DNA from 4 places in the Halalkalibacterium halodurans genome. Region 4 is predicted to be linked to each of the others. Evidence: riboswitches for the same ligand, from Rfam matches in the RefSeq annotation. Region 4 holds a riboswitch; each other region holds the start of a gene.

Region 1 (5,428 bases), 370 kb from region 4:
AATAAAAGCACACTAAATAAAAACATCGCAATGATGTATGAGACCATAATCATTCGAAATGGGGTCATAAATTGATTCAATGCTGATTTCATAAAAAATCCCTCCGCGACCACTCGCGCTTAAGTATATCATGTCCAGGATAGACGATCTATAGAGAATGGCAACAAAGTAGTTTATAATATAAGGAGCAGAAGAGAGGGATTAGTTATGAGTACAAAAGAACAAGAAACAACCATGGAAACTGTACAATTATTTGGTTACGATCTACTTCGTAACGATGTTTTGCGCGAGATCCTCGGTTCGGAGCACGATGCCATATTGTATTGGGTTGGCAAATCATTAGCTCGCAAGCATCCGATTGAAACAATGGAAGAAACGTTTGCTTTTTTTGAGAAAGCCAATTGGGGTCAATTGTCAATCCTGAAACAAAAGCGGCAAGAATACACGTTTGAACTCCAAGGCCCGTGGATGACAAAATCAGATCAGCGCTGCTATCAGCTAGAAGCCGGGTTCCTCGCCCAACTCGTTCAAAACTGGTCGGAAACGATCGCTGAGGCTACATATGTCCGAAAAAGAGGCTCTGTTTTAATCGACGTTCATACAGACAAAGGAGACAGCGTTTGATTTTTTTCAGTACCGTTCAAACATAATAGGGTGACTCACATTCATGTGGTCACCCTTTGGTTGTTTTTTTAAACTTCAACAGCAACAGCAGGCTCCTCTTCATGAAGCTTAAATTGCTCATGGAGCATTTCAACCGCCAACACCATTAACTCCTCATCAATAACAGCAGACACTTTTATTTCCGATGTACTTACCATTTTGATCGCGATGTCATTGGCTGCAAGAATTTCGAACATTTTTGCTGCTACTCCTGGATTGGATACCATCCCAGAGCCGACAATTGACACCTTTGCCAACTCTTCTTCATAATCGATGCCTTGAAACGACAGTTCCCCTTTTAATTCTTCTAGGCGAGCGAGTGTTTCTTTTAATGAGCTTTGCGTAATCGAGAAGGAAATCGCCATTCCTGAATCTGTTTGATTTTGGATAATGATATCTACATTAATCCCCGCAGCCGACAAATGGGCGAATAGGGTCGGGAGTGTGTGGATTTCATTTGGTAACCCGTGCACCGTTACTTTTGTCACATCATTTTCAAAGGCAATGCCGCGTACTAGTAAATTTTGTTCCATTGTTCCTTCCTCCTCTATCATTGTTCCTGGCTCATCTACCATGCTCGAGGCGACAAGTAACAGAATCTCATAATTTTTTGCAAATTCAACCGCTCGTGGATGAAGGACACTTGCCCCTAGGTTCGCCATTTCAAGCATCTCATCATATGAAATCGTTTGAAGCTTGCGCGCTTGTTTCACGACCCGAGGGTCTGTTGTAAATACACCTGTCACATCTGTATAAATTTCGCATCGTTCGGCCTTGAGAGCTGCGGCAATCGCGACTGCCGACGTATCTGATCCGCCTCTGCCGAGGGTCATGATCTCTCCTTGTTGATCGATTCCTTGAAAACCTGCGACGATCACAACGTGGCCTTTATCTAGTAATTCATCCATCCGCGCTCTCTCCACTTCCAAAATCCGAGCGTTCCCATGGTGTGATTCTGTGATCATCCCAGCTTGCCAGCCCGTAAGCGATGTCGCTTCCTGTCCCCGTTTATGTAGGGCCATCGCCAAAAGCGCAATCGTCACTTGCTCTCCTGTTGCTAGGAGCATATCCATTTCACGCTTTCGCGGTTCGTCTGTAATTTCGCTCGCTAATCCAACTAACTCATCTGTCGTCTTTCCCATTGCTGATACGACAACAACGACTTTCTTTCCTGAAGCAGCCGTTGCGATGATCCGGTTCGCTACATGTTCAATTCGTTGAACGGAGCCAACAGACGTGCCTCCATACTTCTGTACAATGATTGACATAGGTTTCCCCTTTCTGTTCTTCGCTTGGAAATCGCGCATAAAGAAAACAGGTTCTTAGTCAAATGTTGGGGTGGCATAGGAGGGCGAGCCCCTCTTATCCTACCCCGAATGTCTGATGTTTGAATTGATGATGCAAGAGAATACGGTTTCGCAAGCGATCATAACGCCGAAAACCAAAGGCATTTCTCTTAATCACCTTCGTTTGATTATTCAGTCCTTCAATAAAACCATTGTTTAAGCCAAACGCGAGGCTATTCAAGATCTCGGTCTGCCAGTTCTTCAGCGTCTGAATGGCTCGGTGGAACTCCTTTAACGGGCTCGCCTCCACTCTTCGGTAAAAGGCGTAGAGCCCTTGTTTCACCTCGCTCATTCGTCCTTCCCTTCCTTGCATCTTCGCTTCTTGATACCACCGACGAAAATGTTCTTTTAGCTCATACGCTTCCCTTAAATCAGGGGATAGCTCTAAGTACCGCTCCACCTTCTTCTTTTGCTTATCATCCAGTCCTTCTCTCTCTTTCTGAAACAGATGTTTGATCCGTTTACATCGTTTTCGATGATACGGATGGAACGCTTTTTGCACTCGGCGGCGAACCCCTTCCAGAGCCCAGTAGATGTAACGACAGAAATGGAACGGATCCCCAATGATGAGCGGGTGGCCTAAGGCCTTTTGAACAGCCGACTTGAAGGTATAACTAAGATCCATCACGACCGTTTTTACATGATGACCCTTCTCTTGAAGATATCGTTTAAGCGTATCGGCTTTACGATCCGGTAAGATATCCAGTGGCTTCCGTGTATCTGCATCCGCAATGATCACTTGATATTTCCCCGCATTCGTATCCCCTTTGTAATCATCAATCGCAATCCGAGGAGGAAGGTGATCCACCTTCTTCACGAGGGGGGCCGCCAATTGATCAAACCGGCGCATGGCAGTTGTCACGGACGTTTGGAATTGATTCGCTGTGTCCGTAAAGTTCTTCCCTTGAATGAGCCGTAAGCGAAACGCTTGATTCCATTCCACTGTCTGACGCTGATATCGCTCTACAAAACAGGCTTTCTCCGCAAACCGCTTCCCGCATCTGCACGCGTACCGGCGCTTTCGATAGAATAGATACACCCACCGTTCAAAGAGCTTGAGATGTTGAACTTTTTGGATGCGGTAATCATGGATTCTCTCGGTTCTCTCCCCGCAGGATGGGCAACGATGAGGCGTTCGCGGCATTTCTACATGGAGCGCGATAAAGCCCTCTCGTTCCTCCATCTTTGTGACCTTCACACCTTTTAATCCGGGCAAATCCATGGTAAAATTCATCGTACACGCAGCTCCTATCCTTTCTTTGTTTCTGGACAATTCAAGGATAATGGATAAAGGAGCCTGCGTGCATTTTTTTTGCCCCTCTTTTGTGCAAAAACCCCAACATTTATTGTAGAGCCAGAAAACAAAAACGCAACAGCAGGAAAACTCCTCACCATTGCGTACTGTACACGAAAATAAAAACGTGCGCATTCCCGTAGCTACGTGAGATAGTTCTCCACAGCACTAGTTGGGGCTAGTGTTGTGACAGCCCTATGCTTATTCAACATAGGTCCAGCGCAAATGGGAATGAGCCCCGATCTGCACTTCGGCGAATCCCCCTTTCCAACAGTCGTCAACGATTCTCATTTCTCTCAGACTGTGTACTCTTGGTTTTCGCACCTCTACCATCACTTCAAATTGAAGCGCGGTTATTCAATTGGTTAATATCTTATCAGATGGCTGGAAATCTGACAAGAACTTTTTTTTACTTAGTTTGAAGTTTGTTGTATAACGTCTCTGCTACTGACTTTGGAATGCTAAGGGCTAAAAAGTCGTCGATACTAGCTTCCTTCATTTTTTTCACTGACCCGAAATGTTTAAGAAGTTGGCGTTTCCGTTTTTCTCCGATCCCAGGGACATCGTCAAGCACCGATTGGAAAAACGTTTTCGACCGTGTTTGCCTATGGAACGTGAGGGCAAATCGATGAACTTCGTCCTGAATTCGTTGCAACAAGTAGAATTCGTGACTATCCCGCTTCAGTGGAACGACTTGCGGCGGATCACCTAGTAGCAACTGGGATGTGCGATGCTTTTCATCTTTTGCAAGCCCACAGACTGGAATGCTCAGGCCTAACTCATCGTGCAAAATTTCTTGTGCTGCAGCAATTTGCCCTTTGCCCCCATCAATAACAATTAAGTCAGGCAGCGGTCGTTGCTCCTTTAATAGACGAACGTAACGGCGTCGCACCACTTCCCGCATCGATTCATAATCGTCAGGCCCTGTTACCGTCTTGATTTTATACTTGCGGTATTCTTTCTTATTCGGTTTTCCGTCAATAAAAGCCACCATCGCAGAAACCGGGTCCGTTCCTTGAATATTTGAGTTATCAAACGCTTCGATTCTGTACGGCGTCGGAATGCCCATCGCCTCGCCGAGCTGTTCGACTGCTTTGATCGTCCGCTCTTCATTTCGCTCGATTAAGGCAAATTTTTCTTTCAAGGCCATCGTCGCGTTTCGCATCGCCACATCGACAAGTTCTTTTTTCTTTCCCCTCTTCGGAATGTGAACCGATACATCTAATAGTTGTTCTACGAGGGCTGCATCCGTCCCAGCAGGTAAAAGCACTTCCCCTGGCTTAATATGATCCTTTTGCAAATAAAACTGCCCAATGAAGGTGAGAAAGTCTTCCTCTGCTTCCTTATAAAACGGAAAGATCGATACGTCCCGTTCAATCAGCTTCCCTTGTCTAACGAAAAAGACTTGTACACACATCCAGCCTTTATCGTATGCGTAGCCAAACACATCACGGTCCACACGATCATTCACCATCATCGTTTGTTTTTCCATAACGGCTTCCATATAGCCTAGCGTGTCACGCAATTCCTTTGCCCGTTCAAAGTTCAACTCTTCGGCAGCCTTGTGCATTTTTTTCTCGAGCTCTACTTTCACTTCCTTGTGACCATACTTGAGAAAACGAGTAATTTCTTGTACCATTTGTTCATTTTGCTCAGGTGTGACTTCATATACACAAGGAGCTAGGCACTGACCAATGTGGTAATACAAACAAACTTTATCTGGTAATGTCCGGCATTTGCGCAGCGGGTACAATCGATCGAGCAATTTTTTCGTCTCATTCGCTGCCCCCGCATTCGGATATGGACCAAAATACTTCCCACCATCTTTTTTCAGTTTTCTTGTCGTGACTAGGCGCGGATGCTCCTCATTCGTCAATTTTAAATAAGGGTACGATTTATCGTCTTTTAACATGACGTTATATTTCGGGTCATGTTTTTTAATCAAGTTCATCTCTAAAATTAACGCCTCGATGTTCGACGATGTGACGATGTATTCAAAGTCGGCAATTTCTCCGACGAGGCGTTGGGTTTTCGCATCATGACTTCCAGTAAAGTAAGAACGAACGCGATTTTTTAGCACCTTCGCCTTTCCGACATAGATGATCGTGCCTTGACGATCCTTCAT
Region 2 (5,428 bases), 1.7 Mb from region 4:
TCAATCTGTAATAGAACAACTATTTACGGCTTTTACAAGGTTAAAGCAAGAGTGGGCAATCTTTGTTAGCGCCGGCTTCTTTGCCGTCGCCCTTTCAGAAACTGCCTTCGGTACGTTTGCATCCGAATGGCTATACCGGTTGGCAAACGGGTCTGTTTTCATCGTGAGCGGACTTATTATCTTATTCGCTGTTATTCTTGCACAAGTAGGGATCCATCCGGTAATAGTCCTAACAGGGATCGGCTCGTCCATTTCGCCGGAAGCCTTCGGAATTAGTTCGGCGTATTTGGCGCTTGTTTTAATCGTTAGTTGGACGCTATCTACCCAGCTCTCGCCTTTTTCAGGGCAAGTTCTCTTATCGGCTCATTTGGTAAAAAGACCTGCGCACATTCTTATTCGCCGAAATATTGGATTTATTTTCACTCAATGGGTAGTCCTAACGAGTGTACTCTATGGCTTACATGCTATGAACTGGCTGTAAGTTTTTGTATGAAAGGAGAGGGGAGCGTATGAATCGCTGGCTTACTTATTTTCTTGTTTTTTTCGTTATGGTGTTATGGGGATTAAATGTGGTGATGTTAAAACTACTCGTCACATCGTTCCCACCCGTTACGATGACCGCGCTCCGCATTTTTGTTGCCGGCTTTGTTGTTCTGCTCGTCTTACTTCTTTTAAAAACATTCCGGCAGCTGACGGCGACGGAGTGGAAATATGTCATATTGGCAGCTATCTTCGGTGTTTTAGGACATCATTTCTTTTTATCGATCGGGTTAACGATGACGTCTGCATCCAATGCTGTTTTAATTTTGGCACTGCTGCCACTTACGACTTCGCTTTTGGCTATCCTTTTATTAGGTGACATGTTGACACGCTGGAGGGGTTTCGGAATTTTCCTTGGACTTATCGGTGTTTGTACAATTGTTCTTTTTGGAGAAGGGGGACTGGCAGGAATTCGAACGGGGGATGGCGTGATTTTCTTAGCGATGATGATTCAAGCCCTCAGCTTTGTTTACATAAAAAAAGCAACAGATACGCTGGATGCGAAGCAAGTGACAGGAATGATGCTTCTGATCGGCTCATTGCTATTATTTGTGACAAGTCTTATCATTGAGCCAAATGGTCTTGCCTCGATGGGAGATAAAGCACTGTGGATTTGGTGGGTTTTTGCCATTTCCGCCGTGTTTGCGACGGGTCTTGGGCACATTATTTATAATCAAGCGATTCATCAGCTAGGTACAGGTGAAACGGCGATTTTTAACAATTTGGTCCCGTTTTTTGGCCTTTTGTTTTCTGCGCTTTTTTTAGGCGAAGTGATTGCCCTTGCTCAAATTGCAGGCTTGCTTTTTATCGTTGCAGGGGTCATCCTTGGTACTGGACATGTAGACGCTTGGATGCAGAAGCGTAAACGTCGCTTCGATCAAGTAGGATAATGGAAAAAAGCACAGGATGATTCTTCTGTGCTTTTTCATAAGTAAATTTAGCTAACAAACATATTGAACTGTGGGTTGATCGCTAGCTCTAATTGCCGCTGTTCTTCAGCCGTTAGCGGAACGAGGGGAAGGCGTACATGCCCAACAGGAAGCCCTTTTAGTTCAAGAGCAGCTTTCACTGCCGTTGGGTTGGGTGTCATAAATAAAGTTTTCATGAGCGGTAGTAGTTTCCGATGGATCGCTGCTGCCCGCTCTACTTGCCCTGACAAAAATAATTGCACCATTTCTTGCATTTCATTTCCGATGATGTGCGAAGCAACAGAGACGACTCCTGTCCCGCCGATCGATAAGAGCGGTAATGTCAATGAATCATCCCCACTGTAGACGCTAAAGTCTGCAGGAGAATGTTCAATAATTTCAGCAATCTGATCAAGATTGCCGCTTGCTTCTTTAATCGAAACAATATTTCTTAGTTCAGCAAGGCGTAGCGTCGTTTCCGCATCCAAGTTGACACCGCTTCTTCCGGGAATGTTGTAAAGCATGATTGGTAAGGAAGTGGATTCGGAAATGGCTTTAAAGTGTTGAAATAAGCCTTCCTGAGATGGCTTGTTGTAGTAAGGGGTCACGAGCATGATACCGTCCACACCTAAATCTTCTACTTTTTTACTCAGCTCAATCGAAGCCCTCGTATTGTTGGAGCCTGTTCCTGCGATGACGGGAACTCGGCCACCTGCGGCTTCCACTACGGTGTGGAAAAGGGCCATTTTTTCATCTGTCGTTAACGTGGGCGATTCGCCAGTGGTTCCACCAACGACAAGGGCATCGCTCCCATTGGCAATTAATTCATTTACAAGTTGACAGGTCGCTTCTAGGTTCACTTGGTCCTGTTCGTTGAACGGTGTGACCATCGCTGTAACAATCCGTCCGATATTCATTCCGTGCATCCTCCTCTATTCATGGTTGAAATTGAAGTACGTGATCGGTTGTCTCATTGGTGAATAGAGCTATACGACCTCATCGCAAAGAAAAAGTATACGACATCAAAAAAGCAACAATGAGAGGGCTCATTGTTGCATGGTATGTGTTGATTAACAACCATTCCGATGCGTGAGATAGCCCTCCATATAGCAACATCCGCTATATGACAGTTCTGTATTTATTTAATACAGAACCAGCCTTCAGAACATGAGATTCTTCCAGCTTCGGCAAATTCCCCTTTCCACAATTCTCAACGGATCTCATTCTCCTCCAATTGTGTACTCTTGGTTTTTGCACCTCTATCCTCACTTCAATAATAAGAAGTTGAGATATATGTGATTGTGTCTCCACCTTAACAAAAGATGATTAAGAATGCAATGTGAAATCAATATTTTCGCTTAAGTTTATGTAAATAGTGAGGAAACACTTCTTTATTCGTGAGGGAAGATTAAATTGTTTTTCAAATGAAGGGAATGCAATCGTTCTGTGGTTTGCTTAATGTTTTTGGACGATGTTGAGAAGCCTGTCTAATTCTTGACTACATCTGACGGTAATTTCAGCAGTTAACCCATATTTTGCAGCTAAATTAAGCATTTGCTCTCGTTTTTTTTCAATTTGTTTCACAACCATCAATGTTCAGCTCCATTATTCGTATTTCTTAAACAACATTCAGATGATTTTAATCACACGATGACTATTATAGTCAATTTCTGACGATTGAAAAGAGGTTCACTAAAAAAAGTCAATATTACTCAAAAGTAGTAGAATTTCGACAGGATTAGCGTTTCCTAAATCTTTCAGCATTGAAACGCCAGAGGTATAGGAAAACTATAATCAAAAGGAGGGGAGATAATGAAACGATTATCCGTCGTTGTGATTTCATTTGTGACGTTAGTTGCAGGCTGCGCACAGGAACCAACAACTTTCGGGCTTGCTCGTGACCAAGGACATGAGGCGCGCGGGACAGCCCATACTTGGCAAGGTCTAGAAGGACCACTTACCGATATGATGATTCCAGAGCGTACAAGAAATGGGCTTGCGCGAAGAGACTCAAAGACGTTTGGTGAGCAACGAGAGCAAGCAGGGGCGAAACGAGGGCTAGGCTTTCGCCACCAAAGTCAACGGATATTGAAAGATCGAATGGGTACTGTGGAAGATATGCCACAAATTAGTGATCATCCACACATGAAGCAAAGGCAGCCCCAGGTAGGTGTTCAGGAAGTCCAAACACGAGAACAAGCAATTAAGCAGCGACTGCTTAACTTAGAATCGGTTCATAATGTCTACATTCTGTCCAATGGGCATTCGCTTATCATCGGGGTAGATGCGGCAGAATCGAATCGAAAAAAGCTGCATCGAACGATCCGTGAGACGATTGACGACCTTGTCGATCTGAATCGTGTGACGATCACAACGAAAAGGGCTCACCTTCAAAGGATGAGAACATTTGAAGAAGGGTACCATCTTGGTCAGCCAATAGAAGCCGTTGAAGGGTTCTGGGGTGAGATGGTCGAGCGATTTAATCAAGATCAATCATAAAAAGGAAAGCACGTTCTTTCTTATATAAAGACGTGCTTTTTTATAAGGGCAACTACACTGAGTTTTTTAGAAACGTTAATATACTGGGGAGAGGTAGCCTGCATAAAGAGCGTGCAAACTACCTCTTTTTCTAATATAATCCTTCGTTATCCAGTACAGTCAAGTACGCCCGTTCCACCTGTTTAAGGTTGGACACAGCGTTTTCAAAATGCACCTTCGTTCTGGCGCGGTTTCCACTGGTTGGGTTTGACACAAGTTCATCGTGTAAGTTGGTTACCGTATTTAATTCAATTTCTAAGCTTTCCAAAACATTTCGCACACCTTGGAACTCAGAAGGAGTGTCTTTGACAAGCATGGATTTTGTCCAAGCATGAAGTTCTCTTAACCTCTCCCTTGCCTCTGGTTCATTCATTCGTACCGTCTGTCCCCCCCGGTAAAAAGGGGCAAGAGCTTCTAATTCATGAGCTGCTTCCACTAAATAGTATCCGAAATGGTCAGCATACTCAGTTACATAGTCCTCATGAGTATTTTGCTGTTGTTGCTGTACCTTCGTATTCGACGGTGGTGTGACCATTTTAGCTCGATCATGCTCCTGTGCGATCATATCGTTTGCTACTTGCTCTTCTGTCGTTTGTTGGCAACCGCTAAAAATGAAGCCGATCGTCGTCATTAGGAGAATGAACAGAGTGAATCGTCGTTTCATATGAATATAGACCCCTTTGTCTTTAAATTCTTAACGTTAGTATAGGATGTTTCTTGCTTTGTATGCGTAACGGCTATTGATTGCTCAATTCAACTGACTGTACTAAAATGAAACAGATGACCTTAAAGGAGTGGACAAATAGATGAAATTAATTGCCACAGATATGGATGGTACATTACTGAATGACGAGCGAAAAATATCAAAAGAAAATGCAGAAGCGATCAAGGCAGCACAACAAGACGGCATCCATGTGGTTGTTGCAACAGGTCGGGATTTTAAAGAGGCAAGCATGCCGTTAAAAGAAGCTGGATTAACCTGTCCTATTCTCTGTGTAAACGGAGCTGAGGAACGAAGTGCTAATGGCGAATTGATCCACGCCGTATCTTTGGCTAAAAATGAAGCGCTGACGATTTTAGATATATTAACAGCTGCGGATGTTTACTTTGAAGTGTACACAAACAGAGGGGCTTTTACTGATGATTATGAAAAAGGATTAGAGATTGTGATTGACGTTTTGCAATCGGCAGGATCGGATGATTCATATGAGAAGATGCGTGAAATTGCAAAGCATCGATTTGAGTCTGGTGCTGTTCAGTTGACAGAGGATTATACGAAATTAATCGACTCAACAGCTGTCTATAAATTTTTAGCGTTTTCAAGGGATGAAACAAAGCGACAAGCTGCAAAGGACGACCTTGAAAAAAAGGATGTCTTCTCCGTAAGTGCGTCTGCCTCTGATAACTTAGAGATCACACATTGGCAAGCACAAAAGGGAATT
Region 3 (5,428 bases), 1.9 Mb from region 4:
AATTGATGGACGCGGATGATTTCGATCGATCATACAATGACCTAAGTATTCAACCATTTCTTCATCTGACATTTCCTCGCGCTCGATTAACGGACGAATATCTTCCAAGTTTAAACCTGTGAAATTCTTCGCGCCCATGGTTGCAAGATCAGAACCACTTCCTTTCACCCACATGACTGCGATTTCACGGCCACGAAAATCTTTTTCTACTGTTTTCATCGATGTATTACCACCGCCCCAGTTACAAACGGCACGGTCTGAGCCGATTAAATTCGACCGATATACTAGTTCATCAAGTCCTGTAGAAAGAGTAGCAGCTTTTTCTACATCCCATGCATTTTGTACCATAAATACCTCCGTTTATTTTTGTTTTATTTTGTTTAAACTATATCACTTTTTGTTTTTATTGTATATATGTTTTTTTATGTGGGATATTTTATTCAGTGCAGTGGTATGACCATTTTTTTGTAATGAGGTGTTTTTGCTCCTTCAGGAGTTAATAAAAGGAGTAAAACTTGAATCCTGTTAAATAGACCATCTATATTTTTATCATTTAGTATTTAGAAACAACAAAAGCACCCCCGTGTTGGAGTGCTTTTACTCGTGTTTCCTTTACTCTTCGTCCCAGACTTTCACTTCTTGCATGACATCGCCTTGGCGAATACGGAGAACCGTGTCCATTCCTTCAATCACTTGACCGAAAACCGTATGTACACCGTCTAAATGCGGCTGAGGCTCGTGAACGATGAAGAATTGGCTACCGCCTGTATCTTTCCCAGCATGAGCCATAGATAATGCACCGGCTACGTGCTTATGGGGGTTTCCTTCGGTTTCACATTTTATTGTATAGCCTGGACCACCTGTTCCGTTTCCGATTGGACATCCGCCCTGAGCAACGAAACCTGGAATCACACGGTGAAACGTTAGACCGTCGTAAAAGCCTTCTTTCGCTAGTTTTTCGAAGTTTTCAACCGTACCTGGTGCTGCTTCTGGGTAAAATTCAATGACGATTTTTTCGCCATTTTCAAATGTAATGCTACCTTTTTTCATACATAAATTCCTCCTTAACAGTCGTCGCCTTATTTTACAATAAAAAAAGGCAGAAAGAAAATAAGAAGCGAGAGATATAAAAATCAACTCTCGAAAGGAAGCTTTTGCACAAGTTGCTCCATTTTTTGTTTAGGTGACCGGTGTTCTTATTTATTAGGTTTATGGCGCGTCTGGGGATATATGTCGACTTCCCTACCGCCACGGTCTAGACGAAAGGGCTTGAGGCTGAACGTTGTCCTTATGGGTTTGATTTTTGCTATAATAACCCGTATGTAAGCCTTTATTTTATCTAGACGGGGGAGCGGAAAATGGAGAATAACGTTTTTGAACAGATGGCCAAACGATATGATACAGAGGATAGAATTGAATTAGCTAAAGTGATCGTTAAGAAAGTTCGATCCGAATTACGAAATAGTCAATCAAAATCTTTACTAACGGTTTTTCCCATGAGGAACTAAAAAAAGCTTATCCGAAGTTGGATTTAAATCGATTGAAATTAGAACGTTCTATCAAGGTCAGCGGATTTTTATGAATCAAGACGCCTCCATGTTTATATCAAGTAGTATCAAGTGATTTCTTCGTACATTAACGTTGGTTAGCGCAAATTCATTTCCATTGAAAAGCACCCCAAATAAATGTCTGGGGTGCAAGACTTTTAATTTTTGCTATACTTTCACCTTTTTTACTAGTGGCATATCGAGACGCACTAAGTCTTCGTACCGCTCCCGCTGAATAACAAGCTGGGCGTCGCCATCCTCAACGAAAACGACAGGTGGGCGCGGAATCCGGTTGTAATTGTTCGCCATGGAGTAGCCGTAGGCTCCTGTACAAAAGACGGCTAAAATGTCTTCGTGGTTTGCCTCTGGTAATGGTAAATCCCAAATGAGCATATCGCCACTTTCACAGCACTTCCCAGCAACCGAAAACATCCCTACCGGCTGCTCGTTCACACGGTTGGCGAGCGCCCCTTCATATTCAGCTTGATAGAGGGCTGGGCGCAAATTGTCGCTCATGCCGCCATCGACGGACAAGTAATGGCGAACATTCGGAATTTCTTTTCTTGACCCGATCGTGTACAGCGTCGTCCCTGCATCGCCGACAAGCGAACGACCAGGCTCGATCCAAATTTCCGGCATCGACATTTCATGTTCTGCAATTTGCTGCTTTACCGCGCGGATCATTTCTTTAACATAATCACCGACTGGACGCGGGGTATCACCTTCAATGTAACGGATGCCGAACCCGCCTCCCAAGTTTAACACCGATGGTTCGAATCCATGGTCTTCTCGCCATGAAACTAAATGTTCAAATATTTTTTCGACAGCCATGACAAATCCAGTTGTTTCAAAGATTTGCGATCCAATGTGGCTATGAACACCGAGCAAATGAATGGAGTCGACAGCTAACGCTTTTTTAACCGCAAGCGTGGCTTGGCCGCTCACAAGATCAAAACCAAACTTTGAATCCTCTTGACCAGTTGAGATGTAGTCATGAGTATGAGCTTCAACCCCCGGCGTAATCCGCAATAAAATATTTGCAGTCGCCCGCTTTTGCTCACAAATGTCTGCTAACAGGTCAAGTTCATAAAAATTATCAACGACAAAGCAGCCAATTCCCGCTTCTACCGCCATCTCAATCTCTGCACGGCTTTTATTGTTCCCGTGAAAATGAATTCGTTCCATCGATACTCCAGCTTGCTGCCCGGTGTACAGCTCACCGCCAGAAACGACATCAAGACTTAGGCCTAGCTCTTCAGCAAGCTGAAACATAGCAATACAGCTAAACGCCTTGCTCGCATACGCCACTTGAGCCTGAACTCCTTCATCTGCAAAGGCTTGTTTGAAATCTTTTGCTCGTTCACGAATGAGTGCCACATCGTAAACAAACAATGGGGTTCCATACAGATTGGCCAATTCGACCGTGTCCACACCTCCGATTTCTAGATGACCCTTTCCATTGACACGACTCGTTCCGTGAAAAAACATAGATGGTTTCTCTCCCTTATAGGTAAACTCAATGAGTGACGTTTTAACCGACTGCAACCATCGTAAAAAAACGCAGCTAATGTGTTACACTAGCTACGTTGAATGCTGCAAGGTAACCTCATTGGCAGATAGCTCTCCGCTAACAGTCAGCGGCAGTTCGTTTTTTATTCAAAAACGACCCAGCAAACGTATGGGATGGACATACATTCACTTCGGCAAATTGACCTTTCCCCACTCTTCCTAGTTCCATCAAACTCCAAGTGGGTACTGATTCGCATTGCACCTCTACCTCATCCTTGATGAGGGGAATTAAATTGTTGTGTTTTACTTTAACACAAACCCCTCTACCTGACAACCGCCTTGATTAACTTTCTTCTTGACGAATAGGGTCTTGCGGATGAACGATACTCGGTCGCCATCGAATCGTTGGAACACTGGAACGTATAATAATTTGCCACATCGCAGGCGGATCGAACGGAAGAAATGGCCATAAATACGGCTTATTTAAGGTTTTAATTCGTGCAAGCATGAAAATAAAAAGTGTCGTGGCAATAATAAAGCCGGGTGCTTTAAATAGAGCCACAATCGTAACCAGTATCAGTCTTGCTACACGTAAAGCGACACTTAGCTCATAGCTCGGAGTAGCGAACATTCCGACCGCACCAATGGCTACATACAAAATAACTTCTGGTGAAAACAGGCCGACCTCAATCGCAATTTCTCCTATCAAGAGGGCAGCGACGAGACCAAGCGCTGTAGCCAGCGGAGATGGAGTATGGATCGCTGCCATCCTAAGCAGTTCAATTCCTAGTTCAGCAAAAATGATTTGGGCAAAAATGGGCACTTCTTTTGTTTCATTCGGCCCTACATATTGTAACCCTTCTGGTAGTAAGCTTGGCTGCATGACCAATAATAGCCAAAACGGCAAAATAAAGAGGGAAAATAAGATGCCAGCAAAGCGAACCCACCGCAAAAACGTTCCGATGGCGGCTGATTGTCTATATTCCTCTGCATGTTGTACGTGATGAAAAAACGTTGTCGGTGCGATAATAACACTTGGGGACGTATCAACCATAATAACCAAATGGCCTTCAAGCAGGTGGGTTGCTGCCACATCAGGGCGCTCCGTATATCTTACAAGTGGAAACGGATTCATTCCTTGTTTAACAATATATTCTTCAATGATTTTATCGGTCATAGTTATACCGTCAATCTTTATGTTTTCCAGCTCTTCCCTAACGATTTTCACCATTTCAGGATCGACAATTCCATCGATATAGGCGATGCAAATATCGGTTTTCGAACGAACGCCCACTTTTAAAATTTCATGGCGCAGACGTTCGTCTCGAATACGACGTCTTGTTAAAGCCGTATTAATGATGATGTTTTCCGTATAACCATCCCGTGATCCTCGAACGACCCGCTCGGTATCTGGCTCTTCAGGTCCTCGTGTCGGATAGGAACGAACATCGACAACAAACGCTTCGGTCTCTCCATCAATTAAAATGAAAATGAGCCCTGACAACATTTGTGTTACCGCTTCATTCATGCTGTCGGTCTCTTCCACTTGGTAATGGGTTAAGTGATTTTTAACGGCCTTTTTCACATCGGTTATTTTCCGATTTCGCGCATCTAGATCCATCAGTTCTTTCAACAACTCAATAATGTTTTGCGTATCTACCAAGCCGTTGACGTAATATAGTTGAATTTCTCGGTCAAACACGGGGAGCTTACGAATGCCCACGTCAAACGAGACATCCATTCCTAATCGTTCTTTCAAACATTCTTCATTTACATGAATGTCCGGTGAGATAATATCCTCTCGCTCTTTAACGCTTTCACTCATGGTATCCACTCCGTTCTAAAATGTATTCCACCGCTCTTCGCGTGATCGGCGCCCCTATTTCCACCGCATCCGCTCCACCCATCTTTCCAATGTCGCCGATCCCGACAACGATCGGCAAATCCAACTCATCGAGTATGTATACCGTATCGCCATTCATCCGCCCAATCTCAAGGTCGGCCACACCATATTTATCCACCCCATATTCCGTAAGCTCTCCGAAGCGGTCAATGCTTACATCCACCTTCGTCCATTCGTGATAATGGCTTGAAGAAGCAACCGCAATCACACCTAAAACATCAATCGCAGGATCATTTGCCACATGGCGCATTGCCGCTTCTCCAGGTCCCTCTAAACGGAATCCACAATCGTCAAACATGACAAGCACCGGATCATAGGGGGTTTTCAAAATGAGCTTAACGATCTCTTCTCCTGTCAAATGGCTAGGATTGCCCCATGATTGACTGATGCAACGCCCTCCTAATTCTCTAGCAACATGTTCGATAGCTTTTAGTGCCGACTCATCTCCGTCTGTGATCAAGATTACTTT
Region 4 (5,428 bases):
TACGTTTCATTCAGATCCCCTTGTAACCCGCGAGTATCCCAAGGGTTGGCAACTGGTTCCTTAAAGTGAGCATGATATACATACAGCATAAACAGCCCAATAAGTGCTACATAGACAAGCAACAGCTTTTTCATCCCATGAAACCCCTTTCAAAAAATCAGTTACCGATCATTTGCCATTAGACGATCTACTAAGATTATATCATTCAACTAGATCATCATTCGTATCTATCTAGATCAAATGTCCTTCTTTATTTTTGGTCAATTGCTATGGGATTGATTGTTTCAAAATACACTCGATAGCATCAGGAGAAAGCGCCCCGATGGATCTTCAGCTCTTGCTTTTCCCGCAGGCGTCTCATGATTTAGACCATCAACCTAGAAACGTCCGTCTCGTTATACGTATACACAAAAAGGTTCGGATCATTTTATTTTGATGATCCGAACCTTTTTGATTACGTTTGGCTAGTTCGTTTTTTTCTTTAAGATGAAACTGGTTGCTTATCCGCTGCAATTCTTTTCAAAATGATCACGGAGAGAACGAGCAATCCAATCGCTACAGCGAGACCTATTAGCACACTGTTTGTCATGCCGAGGGCGAGGAACGCGATAAAGCTAATAACTGCACTAAGGATCGCGTATGGCAACTGGGTAATCACGTGATCAATATGGTGACTTCCCGCCCCTGTGGACGACAAGATTGTCGTATCAGAGATCGGTGAGCAATGGTCACCAAAGATGGCCCCAGCCAACACAGCCGCTAACATTGGCAAAATCATCGTCACATCGATTACGGCCGCCATTTCACCAGCAATCGGCAATAAAATACCGAATGTCCCCCACGATGTACCTGTGGAAAAGGCAGTCACACCAGCAATCAAAAATAGGATCGCAGGAAGCAGCATCGGTGGAATTCTCCCATCAACGAGGGACGCTAAATAGCCTCCAGTCCCGAGACCATCGATAATCCCAATTAATGTCCAAGCAAAAATCAAAATATAAATTGCCGGAAGCATCGATTTTATTCCAGCCCAGAGAGAGCCGCCTAACCCATTTGCACCTTTAACTAAATTGAGCACCAACGCCACGATAAACCCGATGAGCCCACCATACACGAGAGCTCTCGCCACATCCGTGTTTTCAAAAATCGAAAGAATAGTGACCGTTCCCTCTGTTCCTTGAATTCCGGTCGTAATCATAAATGTAACGGTCCCGATCACAAGGGCAACAATCGGCAAAATCAAGTCGGACACCCGTCCTTGCTTAACCACTTTCACTTGATCCTGTTCACCAGGAGCTGGGCCTTTCGCTGCATCTAAAAGCTCTCCCGTCTCCACAGCTTTGGTTTCATGAATCTTCATCGCGCCAACATCTAAGTTGTACCATGCAACTGCAAATACAAGACCGATGGCAACGATAGCGTAAAGGTTCATTGGCACCATCATGACAAACGCCTGCAATCCACCGTATTGCGTCACTCCATGTGTCGCCAATATCCCAGCGATGATCGTAATAATGTACGCTCCCCAGCTAGAAATCGGCGAGATGACACAGATTGGCGCTGACGTTGAGTCAACAATGTAAGCCAGCTTCGCACGTGAAACCCGATGACGGTCCGTAAGCGGGCGACTCACATTACCTACGGTTAAACTATTGAAATAATCGTCAATGAATACAATAATCCCTAACCAAAACGCTAGCAGTTGTGCGCCCACGCGAGTTTTCACCTTACGAACAGCCCATTCACCAAACGCCCGCGTTCCACCTGAGCGTGTCATAAGGGCAGCCATCATACCTAACAAAAGCAAGAAAAAGATAATGAACAATTCCCAGTCATTGATGGCTCCTTCAGTTACAAAAATGGCGCCGACGAGTTCTGCTACATGCTTAATGCTCTCAAGTATCGCAAAATCATTAAGCATGATCGCACCGACAATGATCCCAATCCCGAGCGACAGCAGCACACGCCTTGTCAAAATCACCATCACCAACGCAAGGAGCGGTGGGATCAATGACCAAATGCTCCCTTCCATATTCGTTCCTCCATTCTTCGTCGTAATGGAATCACGCTTTTCAGCGAATCCCTTCTTCTATATCTATTACCAAGGGCACAAAAAAAGAGCAATGATGAGATTGATCTCTCCCATTGCCCTTTTATCCGCACAAGGAAACCCCATCACAACGTTAGTAGTTCTCCACAGCAAAACAAGCTGTGACAGTGTTACATTTATTCAATGCAACCCCAGCAAGAAGGCGCTTGACTCACCTTCCGCTTCGGCGAGTTTTCCTTTCGGCGCTTATCCTCGTTGTCATCCTCCAAGCGCTTACTCTTAAAACCCGCTCCTCTACCCCATCTTGTGGATGAGGCACACCATCTATTCAATTAATCGTGAGTTATTCTACCATAATATATTTCATGTCGCAATGTAAATATTCGCTAGTTTTTCGCTTGACGCTCATATACTCTGAACTCATGAGGATAGACATTCTTTTCATCGACAGTGCCCGCCTCAATGGACACAAGCTCCCACTCCTGTCCATCAATCTCTGGAAAATACGTATCACCGTCAAAAACCTCATCAATGTAGGTCACATACATCCGATCCGCGTGGGGCCAAAAAGCTTTAAACAGTTCACTACCGCCAATGACAAACGTTTCGTTTTCATGTTCTGTGAGCCTTATAGCTTCATCGATAGAATGGACGATGTCAACCCCTTCGGCTGTGTATGCTTGCGATCTTGTGACGACGACGTTTCGGCGATTTGGTAACGGTTTGCCGATCGACTCATACGTTTTCCGTCCCATGATCACCGTATGTCCCGAAGTTACCCGTTTAAAATGGGCTAAATCGGCAGGGAGTCGCCACGGAAGGTCATTCTCTTTTCCAATGAGCCGATGCTTGTCCATCGCAACAATAAACGAAATCATACAGACACTTCTCCTTTTATATGAGGGTGCGGGTCATAACCGACAAGCTCAAAATCATCGAACGTGAAGTCGAACAATGAACGAACCTCTGGGTTCAAACGCATCTCCGGTAATGGTCTTGGCTCTCGCGTTAACTGTAATTTTACTTGTTCGATATGATTTAAGTAAATGTGAGCGTCACCGAACGTGTGAACAAACTCTCCTTCTTCTAAATCGCATACTTGGGCGATCATTTTTGTTAACAAGGCGTATGAAGCGATGTTGAAAGGAACGCCTAGGAAAATATCTGCACTTCGCTGATAGAGCTGACACGATAGCTTTCCGTCTTGCACATAAAATTGGAATAGGCAATGACATGGAGCTAAAGCCATATCTTCAATCTCCGCTGCATTCCAAGCACTTACGATCAATCGTCTTGAATCCGGTTGATGTTTAATCGCTTCTACGACTTGAAAAATTTGGTCGATCGTTTTCCCATTCGCGCCTTCCCATGAGCGCCACTGTTTACCATATACAGGACCGAGTTCCCCATTTTCATCAGCCCACTCGTTCCAAATTCGCACACCATTCTCTTGCAAGTAGGCGATGTTAGTCTCTCCTTTTAAAAACCAAAGCAGTTCATGGATGATCGACCGCAGGTGCAGTTTTTTCGTCGTAACAACGGGAAATCCTTCTTGGAGATCAAATCTCATTTGATAGCCAAAAACGCTGATCGTCCCTGTTCCTGTCCGATCTGATCGCTCGGTTCCATGCTCGAGAACGTGGCGGCAAAGCTCTAAATATTGTTCCATACACGATCACTCCTATGTATTCGTCTAACCTAACACGTATTATACATGATTTACTGTTAGGAGGTACGTATAAAAAGCAAAAGCGGCCCACTTGCTTCAGCGTGACCGCTTTTCCTAGTTTTATACCATTTTCAAGAGAGCGTCTCGCCCTTTCATTCCTTCCGTAATCCCACAAGCTTCTGCCTCCAATGTGACCGATTCAAGGGGAGCGTCGAGCAATTGATCGATGGTGCGAACACCGACTGCACGCCCAGCGATAATTTTTCGTTCTGCTAACTTTTCATTTAATAATGCTACATCGAGCGCCCCACACATAATGTACCCTTTCTCTGACGTGACCGCCATAAAGTTCGTTTTTGGAAGCTTCAAGGTGACAGCAAGAAACGTGTGACCTTCAATGTCAATCGGATTCATTTCTAACACCTTCGTCACTCCTTCTTCATCTCATTCCTTTATAGAATATGGGAGTTCGATGAAAGAAGTGCACATACTACCGGTGTTCGATTTTTTTCAGCTGCCACGCCAACACATCACGAAGCATTTCCGGCATGAAATACCGCTTCTCCTGAGATTCTGCAATTTTCGGAAACAAATAACCGAACGTATACATGTCTAGGGTGGCAAGCTCGTAAAGCTGCTCTTTGACAACAGGTTCGCCTGCAATTTTCACTTCCGTCACTTCCAACGTTCCGTCTCGTTCTTCACTGAGGCTGATGTCGATGCCTGTAAAAAGCATCGTTCCGAGTACTTTGCCACGAAAGCCAAATCCTTTTAGTTCAAGCTCAATGATTTCCCTAGTGTGGGCACGCCTGATCGTCTCTAAAAGGGCATCACCTGTCATTTTGACGAGGCACGGATTAATTGGGTGTGGACAAATGCGGTGAATGTCACCTACGGTTACGATGTTAGGGCCAATCGATTCAAGCAGTACACCTGCATTCATCATCCCAATATCCGCCCCGCACCATTCTGTAATCCCATCACATAATAGCTGGGCCCCTTCTGTAGGGATAAACCAGTCGACGGTCAGTTGCTGCGAAAGGTAGGCAACCTCTTGTGATAAATGCTGCTTTGCCTCCCTATTTAAATGTTCTAGCTGAAGATGAGTCGTTTGATCTGGGGCTTCTTTTTCCATATCGATCAGTTGCGCGTTGCTTTCCGCAATACAGCGGGCTTCCGTATCATACGTAAGCTCTACCTTACCAAGCCATTTGCCACCCCTGCCTGCCTGGGTAATAAGCGTGCCATACAATCGCTTTCCTTCTGGGAGAACGTGATGGGTATGAGCCCCACAAATAAGGTCAATTCCTTCATACTGCTCGGCTATTTCTTCATCTCGAAACAGCCCAAGATGGGACAGCAAAACCACAACATCGGCTTGCCCCTTAACCTCTTCAAGTAGCTGCGGCAACACCTCTTCATGACGGCGAACATCCCAGCCTAACTCGCGGTAGAATGGGGTAAAGGGAGCCGTTACACCAATCATTCCAATCGTGAGCTGCTCCGATACCGTATGAAGGACATAAGGAGTCGCCCATGCTGGCCGCATTCCATCCTCGTCAAATAAGTTGGCGACGACCACAGGGAAGGAGGCATGAGCATATAATTCATTTAAAGCTTCTTTCGAGAAAGTGATTCCTTCGTTATTTCCAATCGTCGCATAATCAATCCCTAACTCATTTAAAAGAGCAACATTTGCTTTCCCCATC

Evidence for each region. A riboswitch is a leader RNA that binds a small molecule or an ion and turns the genes downstream of it on or off. The one in region 4 is predicted to bind lysine.
Region 1: linked by a shared signal. The riboswitch ahead of FED51_RS15735 (ISL3-like element IS651 family transposase) and the one ahead of FED51_RS17570 (Na+/H+ antiporter NhaC family protein) in region 4 are both predicted to bind lysine.
Region 2: linked by a shared signal. The riboswitch ahead of dapA (4-hydroxy-tetrahydrodipicolinate synthase) and the one ahead of FED51_RS17570 (Na+/H+ antiporter NhaC family protein) in region 4 are both predicted to bind lysine.
Region 3: linked by a shared signal. The riboswitch ahead of lysA (diaminopimelate decarboxylase) and the one ahead of FED51_RS17570 (Na+/H+ antiporter NhaC family protein) in region 4 are both predicted to bind lysine.

What each region holds. Positions count from the first base shown of each region.
Region 1 covers NZ_CP040441.1:3,228,923-3,234,350, forward strand. Annotated here, with positions in the region: gene FED51_RS15720 (TrkH family potassium uptake protein) at 1-92, opposite strand, end outside; gene FED51_RS15725 (YslB family protein) at 208-624, shown strand; gene FED51_RS15730 (aspartate kinase) at 693-1,931, opposite strand; gene FED51_RS15735 (ISL3-like element IS651 family transposase) at 2,026-3,243, opposite strand; lysine riboswitch at 3,449-3,640, opposite strand; gene uvrC (excinuclease ABC subunit UvrC) at 3,713-5,428, opposite strand, start outside.
Region 2 covers NZ_CP040441.1:1,891,750-1,897,177, forward strand. Annotated here, with positions in the region: gene FED51_RS09345 (hypothetical protein) at 1-481, shown strand, start outside; gene FED51_RS09350 (DMT family transporter) at 510-1,430, shown strand; gene dapA (4-hydroxy-tetrahydrodipicolinate synthase) at 1,478-2,365, opposite strand; lysine riboswitch at 2,536-2,718, opposite strand; gene FED51_RS09360 (aspartyl-phosphate phosphatase Spo0E family protein) at 2,904-3,038, opposite strand; gene FED51_RS09365 (YhcN/YlaJ family sporulation lipoprotein) at 3,261-3,947, shown strand; gene FED51_RS09370 (hypothetical protein) at 4,078-4,650, opposite strand; gene FED51_RS09375 (Cof-type HAD-IIB family hydrolase) at 4,793-5,428, shown strand, end outside.
Region 3 covers NZ_CP040441.1:1,700,653-1,706,080, reverse strand. Annotated here, with positions in the region: gene FED51_RS08420 (bifunctional rhamnulose-1-phosphate aldolase/short-chain dehydrogenase) at 1-348, opposite strand, end outside; gene FED51_RS08415 (peptidylprolyl isomerase) at 613-1,050, opposite strand; partial or broken gene FED51_RS08410 (hypothetical protein) at 1,359-1,623, shown strand; gene lysA (diaminopimelate decarboxylase) at 1,716-3,035, opposite strand; lysine riboswitch at 3,157-3,331, opposite strand; gene FED51_RS08400 (spore germination protein) at 3,400-4,881, opposite strand; gene spoVAEA (stage V sporulation protein SpoVABEA) at 4,874-5,428, opposite strand, start outside.
Region 4 covers NZ_CP040441.1:3,595,621-3,601,048, forward strand. Annotated here, with positions in the region: gene FED51_RS17565 (substrate-binding domain-containing protein) at 1-134, opposite strand, end outside; gene FED51_RS17570 (Na+/H+ antiporter NhaC family protein) at 482-2,032, opposite strand; lysine riboswitch at 2,180-2,355, opposite strand; gene FED51_RS17575 (dihydrofolate reductase) at 2,437-2,928, opposite strand; gene FED51_RS17580 (thymidylate synthase) at 2,925-3,719, opposite strand; gene FED51_RS17585 (YunC family protein) at 3,840-4,133, opposite strand; gene FED51_RS17590 (bifunctional metallophosphatase/5'-nucleotidase) at 4,210-5,428, opposite strand, start outside.